Regions from separate parts of the Hyphomicrobium sp. DMF-1 genome, predicted to be linked through region 2. Evidence: riboswitches for the same ligand, from Rfam matches in the RefSeq annotation. Region 2 holds a riboswitch; the other holds the start of a gene.
The links. A riboswitch is a leader RNA that binds a small molecule or an ion and turns the genes downstream of it on or off. The one in region 2 is predicted to bind cobalamin.
Positions count from the first base shown of each region.

Region 1 (3,411 bases), 2.4 Mb from region 2:
CACGCCCTTTGCGGTGACGTTGAGGGCCACCTTCTCCATGGGCACGAGGTCAACTCCGAGTACCACGTTGTTCTTGGGAACGTGGTTGAGCCGGGCACCCGACGCGGTCTCGGTGTCGACATAGGTGTAGCTCGCCGACACGGTGACGCCGGGCACGATCATCACAGCCGAGGTCAGCTCAACGCCGTTGCGTCGCGTCACGCCGGGGATGTTGGTGTATTTGTATTTGCCCGTTCCGGGGTTGTACTCGGTGGTGATGAGGTTGTCGGTATCGAGCTCGAAATACGTCGCGCCCAGTTGCACCCTGCCGTCCAGGAAACCCTGGTCGATGCCGGCGTCCCAGGTCTTGCTGGTCTCCGGCTCGAGATTAGGGTTCCCGTACTCCGAATAGGATGGATAGAGCGGGAATTCCCCGAACAGCTCGTCCAGGGACGGCACGCGGAAGCCGGTCCCATAGCTTCCCCGGATCTTCGTAGCGCTTCCCGGAAAGAGATAGGCGCCCGTCAGCCGGTGTGTTTTGAAGTCGCCGAAATTGCTGTGGCTATCGAGACGGCCGCCGCCCGTCAGCACCAAGCCGTCAATTGGCTCGATCATGAGCTGCGCAAAGTAGCCTGTCCAATCTGCCGATTGGCCGTTGACGGAGTAGGAGTCCGCCGTCGTCTTTTCCCAATCGACGCCGCCCAGCAAAGACAAGCGCTCGTTGAGTGTCACAACACCTTGGTATTCGGCCTTGACGCGCTCGCCGACGTAGCTCCCGGCCGAGCTGCCGAAATACTCGCGCTCGTTCCGCATCCCTTGCAGCGCGACGGTGTTCCGGAATGCCCCGTCGAGAAACGAGACCTCGGCGCCCACCCGTCCGGCATGCTGTACGACATCGACGGTATCGGCATTGTCGTTAAACGGAAATCCGCCGTCGATATCGAGATCGGCGTCGAGCGTGCGGGCGCTGAAGAAGACCTTCGCAGACGGGGTGAGATAGTATTCGCCTCGTCCCGAGAATGTCAGGTTTCTGTAGCCGTCATCCTCGGTGCCAACCGCGGCTGCGGAGAAACCGTCCGTGTCGACGCCTTGGGCGGTGACCGAAATGTTGCTGCCGTCGTTGGCGGCGTAGCCAGCGGTATAGGCGCCGCGAAAGGTATTGTAGGCGCCGTATTCCACGCCTCCCCCTTGGGAGAAGCCGGGCTTGGTCGCTTTTTTGGTCTCGATGTTGATGACACCGGCAACAGCGTCGCCGCCGAACAGCGTGCTCTGCGAGCCCTTCACCAGCTCGATACGTGACACATCGCCGACAAGCAAATGCTCGAAGGCGGTCTCGGTGGTGACGCCCGAGGGGTCGCTCAGATCCATCCCGTCGACGAGCAACTTTACGTACCTTCCGCTCGCCCCGCGGATGCTGATTCCGGCTTGCGTGCCCGGCGGTCCGAATTGTGAAAAGTTCACGCCAGGCAAGGTCTCGAGGTAGTCCTTGAGATAGGTCCTCGATTGCTTCGCGAGATCCTTCTCCGTGAGAACCTCCACGGTGGAGCCGACTTTCGAGGCGTCCGTCGGCGTGCGGTTGGCCGAGTAGATGGTTATGCCTTCAAGCTCCATAACTTGAGCTTTCGCCGAATGGCCGAATGCCGACGCGACAAGCAGCACGGTCGACGACACTAGCACCGCCCTGCGGGCAGTCCCGAAATCGCGCGCTGCCACGAAAGAAATTCGATACGTCACAAGTCCCCCGTCACGATTGATGGACGGGAGCCCGTGCAGACTCACCACAAAATCAAACAGCCCCACACGATGCCCACGCAGCCGCACATGCATGCAGCGGCGCGCGGCGTTGCAGCGCGAGACTTTGTTTTGTCAGAGGGTTGTTTCGACCCAAGGCATGCCTGACGTAGCTCCCAAAAGGTTGCACATCAGCCGCCACTACGGGTAACCGTTCCACCGAGCGTCCCGCACGGAGGATGGGCGACTCGTGCCGGCAGGTCTCCTGGCTCACGGCTCGAACGTCTCGCTCCGACCTTCCCGGTGATCCAACGCGGATCTCCAGTGGCATAAAAGGAGTAGACTTGCCGCTTACAGTTGCGGGAGCAGCCTCGGCTTCGGCGCAGTGACGCGCCTCACCGTGTTCCCTTTTCACCCGTCGCTCGCTTGCGCGCACTCCGGGAACCGTCACGCGTACTAAGACGCGGTAACTTGCGGCGGTTGTCAATCCCCCATCGCGAAGATGTGGTGACACCCGCGGCGCGCCGGTCGCGCGACGTGGCTTCTCTGGTTTCCAAACCGAGGGTGAGCGCGAACTCGGTGATGCTTGTTCACAGCAATGGAGCGAGGAGCGAAGTGCACTCGGCTAGGCACGCTCAACGATGCGCGGCGATGAGAGAGTGTGCCGTGCTCAGCGATGCCGTGGGTTCGGCACACCTTGTCATCACACGGGAAGATTTGTCAGATCTTCTGGGACACCCTTGTGTGGCCGCAAATCATCAGAGTACAAATTGGTATGTAATATACTTTTTGCATATGACTATTGGGGATACATCATGCCTCATCGTCTATTCGCATTTGTTGCGGCCTTTGCAGTTTTTCTATCGCTTGGACACAGCGCGCACGCGACGCAGAGAATAGCGCTGGTCATTGGGAATTCGAACTACAAGGTGGGGCCACTCGCCAATCCGATCAAAGATGCGGAAGCCATTGCCCGCACCTTCGAATCCTTGGGATTCGATAAGGTCCTTCTCAGAAAGGATGTGGGTATCCAGGGCATCAGAAGTGCGTTGGGAGAGATCTCGCGGCTTGCTGTTGGGGCCGATGTCGCGGTCATCTATTTTGCCGGACATGGCACTGAGTATTCCGGCAAGAACTATTTGATCCCGGTCGATGCCCGGCTTGATCGCAGCTCGGATCTCGATCTCGAGGCCGTGAGCCTCGACACGGTCCTCAATCAGCTCGACGGCGTTCGGAAGCTCAAACTTGTTATCCTCGACGCCTGCCGGAACAACGTGTTTCCGATGGCCGGCGGGCGCAGAAGCATCCCGCGCGGCCTGGCGCGCGTTGAACCTGACGGCAATACGCTCGTTGCCTACGCCGCCAAGGAGGGGATGACGGCGGACGACGGCAGCGGGCTTGAGCACAGCCCTTATACGAAGGCCTTGTTGCGCCACCTTTCTGCGTCGAGCACCGAGATCCGGCTGGTTTTCGGACGCGTCCGCGATGACGTGATGGAGCTCACGCACGGTCAGCAGATTCCGCATGTGTACGGGTCTCTAGGCGGAGGAGAGATTTACCTCGGTGGAGCGGGCGCTACGCCACCTGCGGCGGCTGCGCCGGCAGTAACCCCGCCTGTAGCACAGGCGCCGAGCCCAGAGCGGCCCGCCGTGAGCAAACCCCAGCCCAAGACCGCAATGCTGGAGACCGCGCCGCTGCCGA
Region 1 covers NZ_CP115706.1:3,622,508-3,625,918, reverse strand. The annotation lists gene PE058_RS16600 (TonB-dependent receptor plug domain-containing protein) at 1-1,692, opposite strand, end outside; cobalamin riboswitch at 1,949-2,174, opposite strand; partial or broken gene PE058_RS16595 (caspase family protein) at 2,352-3,233, shown strand; gene PE058_RS16590 (PQQ-dependent dehydrogenase, methanol/ethanol family) at 3,387-3,411, shown strand, end outside.
Region 1: it holds a riboswitch for cobalamin, as region 2 does, so the genes downstream of both, PE058_RS16600 (TonB-dependent receptor plug domain-containing protein) here and PE058_RS05650 (ABC transporter substrate-binding protein) in region 2, are expected to answer to the same signal.

Region 2 (3,411 bases):
GCGATGATCCGCGTGGCGATATCGGACGCCAGCAGCAGCGCCGCGCCGCCGAGCGCGCTGGCGGTGAGCAACCGGCTCGGCTGCGCCCCGACGAGCGGGCGAAGCAGATGAGGAACGATGAGCCCCACGAAACTGATGGAGCCCACCACCGCCGTTGCCGCCCCCACCGAAGCGGCGGTCCCCAGCACCGCCAGCCACTGCGTCCGGCGAAGGCGGATGCCCATGCTGGAGGCGACATCGGCGCCGAGCGTAAGCGCATCCAGCGCCCGCCCCAGCGCGAACAGCATGACCCAGCCCGCCAGCATGAAGGGAAGCGACAGATAGACGTGCAGCATCGAGCGGTCCGCGAGCGAGCCCAGCATCCAGAACAGGATCTCGACGGCCGCAAATGGATTGGGCGAGAGGTTGAGCGCCAGCGAGGTGAGAGCGCCGGAAAGGCTCGTGATGGCGACACCGGAAAGGATGAGCGTGAGCGTGCCGGCATGCGTGCCCGAAAGCAGTTGGATCAGCACGACAGCAGCGACGGCGCCACCCATCGCCATCAATGGAAGCGCAAGCGCGAATGCGCCGGATAACCCGGTATAGAGCGCAATCACCGCGCCCAGCGATGCCGACGCACTGATGCCGAGCACGCCGGGATCCGCGAGCGGATTGCGCAAATACCCTTGCAGCACGGCGCCCGAAAGACCGAGCGTCGCGCCGATCGCGAGGCCGAGGATGGCCCGCGGCAGGCGGATCTCACGCATCACCAGACGCGCCGCTTCATTGTCGCCATTGAGCAATCCGGCGATGGAAGTCCCGACGTCCAATCCGGCCGGGCCGATCAGAAGCGAGATGGCGAACAAGAGGACGACGAGCACCGCGAGCGCCGCGAGCAGGAGGCGATAGCTCATTTCGCAGCGCCCCGCTCGGCTTTGAGCACAGGCGCGTGCGCCGAGAGCAAGCGGACGGCTTGCGCGGTGAAAGGCGCTCCGCAGATCCAATATCTGTCAGGAATGGATGTGAGCTCGCCCCCGTTGAGGACCGCTCTCAATGCCGGGTGCTCGAAAGTCTGATAGGCGAGCGCAGGCGCCGTGCCGGGGCGAAGGCCGCCAATGATCAGATCGGGCGCGGAGTTCACGAGCACCTCGAGCGGAAGCCGCACCATGCCGGTGAGGCCCAGCCTGGACCCCAGGTTCTCGAAACCCGAGCGCTCCACGATCGCGCTCGCCAGCGTCCCCGAGCCGGACGTATAGCTGTTGGCATAATGGAGAGCCGCAAGCGGGCGACGCCCCCCATGCATCCACTCGGGAATTGCGGCGAGTTGCCGGTCAAGCTCGCCGATCAGCTCCTGTGCCCGTGCCTCCCGATGCAGCAGGCGCCCCATCCGCAACATCTGCTCCCGGATCTCCGGAAACGAGTACGACGGCGGAAACTCCTCGAGCCGGAAGCCCAGGCGCTTCAACATCGCAATGGAGGCGCGATTGGTGAACGTGCCGGACAGAATGAGATCCGGCTTCATCATGAAGATCTCTTCGGCGAGCCCGTGGTTGATCGGAAACCGGCGCGCCTGCTCCGCCAGCACCGAACTCTCGGGATCTATCGCCAGGTGCGAGACAGAGCGAAGCTGGCCCTCGTCGGCCATTAACATGGCGAGCTGATCCGTGCAGAGGTTCATGGAAACGACACGCCGTGGCGGCGCGTCCGCATGAGCCGCCATGGAGCCGGCAAGCATCACCGCCGCGCATGCGGCAGCCAGCAGCCTCACGCCACGACCGTTGATCCGGGCGGCAAGGCGAACTGCGATAAGCGTGGCACGAATGATCATCTGATCCCGCCGGCGAGGAGCAGGAAGCTGCGGAGAACCGCGCGTGTGACTGTTTCGGATCGACGGGCAGCCGCATCTCTCATGCGGCGCGAGTATCGTGATGGCCCGTTGTTTTCGAAATTAAATGCCCACTTCGCGATGACCTGACGCAGCGTCCGTTCGGTTGCACATCAGTCGCCACGACGGTTGTCCGTCCCTCTGCGCGTCCCGCACATCAGGTGGGCGACTTGTGAAGGCAGGTCTCCTGGCTTACGGCTCAAGCGCTTCGAGCGGCCTTCCCGGCGACGGATCGCCAGTGGCAGTTCGGCCAAAGCTTGCCGTTAACAGTTGCGGGCGCAGCCACGGCTTCGACATAAGTCTCACCGCGTTCCCTATTAATCCGGAGGCTGGGAACTCGACCTCCTGGAACCGTCACGGCGCCACTTTGGCTACGGCCGGACGCCGGTGTCAACTGCCCACACCTGCCAAAGATCACCTCACCCGCAAAATGGGCTCCGGAAACCATGCGCCGGCGTCATCGAGAGAGCTGGCCCGCGGATCGGCCGGGGGCTAGAATGCAGCCCTACAGGCGCGCGAGAATTGATACGGCGTCATCGAGGAACCATGAGACGCCTTCTCGTCATTGGCATCGGGGCCGGAAATCCCGATTACATCACCATCCAGGCTATCAACGCCCTCAATCAGGCGGATGCGTTCTTTGTGTTCGACAAGGGCGAGGCAAAAGGCGATCTCGTGCGCTTTCGCAAGGAAATCTGCGAACGCCACATGAAGGATCGCCCCTTCAAGTTCATTTCGATCGCAGACCCCGTGCGCGATCCGGAACCCGGCGGCTACAAGCTCGGCGTCGCCGATTGGCATCGCGAACGCGCGAAGCGGCTTGCCGCACAGATCACAGCCGAGGTAGATGTGAACGGCTGCGGCGCGTTCCTCGTATGGGGCGATCCGAGCCTTTACGACAGCACCTTGCGCCTTGTGGATCTGCTACGCTCGGAAGGTGGCCTCGAATTCGACTGCGAGGTTATTCCGGGCATCAGCAGCGTGCAGGCACTCGCCGCGCGCCACGCCATGGTTCTGAACGCGGTGGGAGAGCCGGTGCATATCACGACGGGGCGCAAGCTCGTGAAGCACGGAATGCCGGAGACGGAAGAGAGCGTCGTCGTCATGCTCGACGGCGGCGAGACGCTCCGCGCCATCTGCGACGACGATATCGAGATCCACTGGGGAGCCTACCTCGGCACGCCCGACGAAATTCTCCTGTCCGGCAAGCTTCACGATCTCGTCGATGTCATCGAGCAGATCCGCGCCCGCGAGAAAGAGAAGCACGGCTGGATCATGGATACCTACGTGCTGCGAAGAACGCGCCCTAAAGCGCGGAGCGATCAATCCGACGACAGAAAATGAAAGAACGAGCCGGTCACGGAGCCATTGCGTGAGCCTGCGGGGCGCACGGCGCCGGTCCCCGCATCCCGGCACTCCATCAACGGCTGCCCCGTATCCGACAGCAGCGTCGCGTAATGGAACTCGTGCCCGTAGATCTCGGCCTCCTTCCTGCCCAGCACGCAATCGGAAAGCAGCCTCGCGCGGCGATATCCAAGATGTAGCTT
Region 2 covers NZ_CP115706.1:1,253,641-1,257,051, reverse strand. The annotation lists gene PE058_RS05655 (FecCD family ABC transporter permease) at 1-893, opposite strand, end outside; gene PE058_RS05650 (ABC transporter substrate-binding protein) at 890-1,807, opposite strand; cobalamin riboswitch at 2,025-2,235, opposite strand; gene cobF (precorrin-6A synthase (deacetylating)) at 2,411-3,208, shown strand; gene PE058_RS05640 (cobyrinate a,c-diamide synthase) at 3,187-3,411, opposite strand, start outside.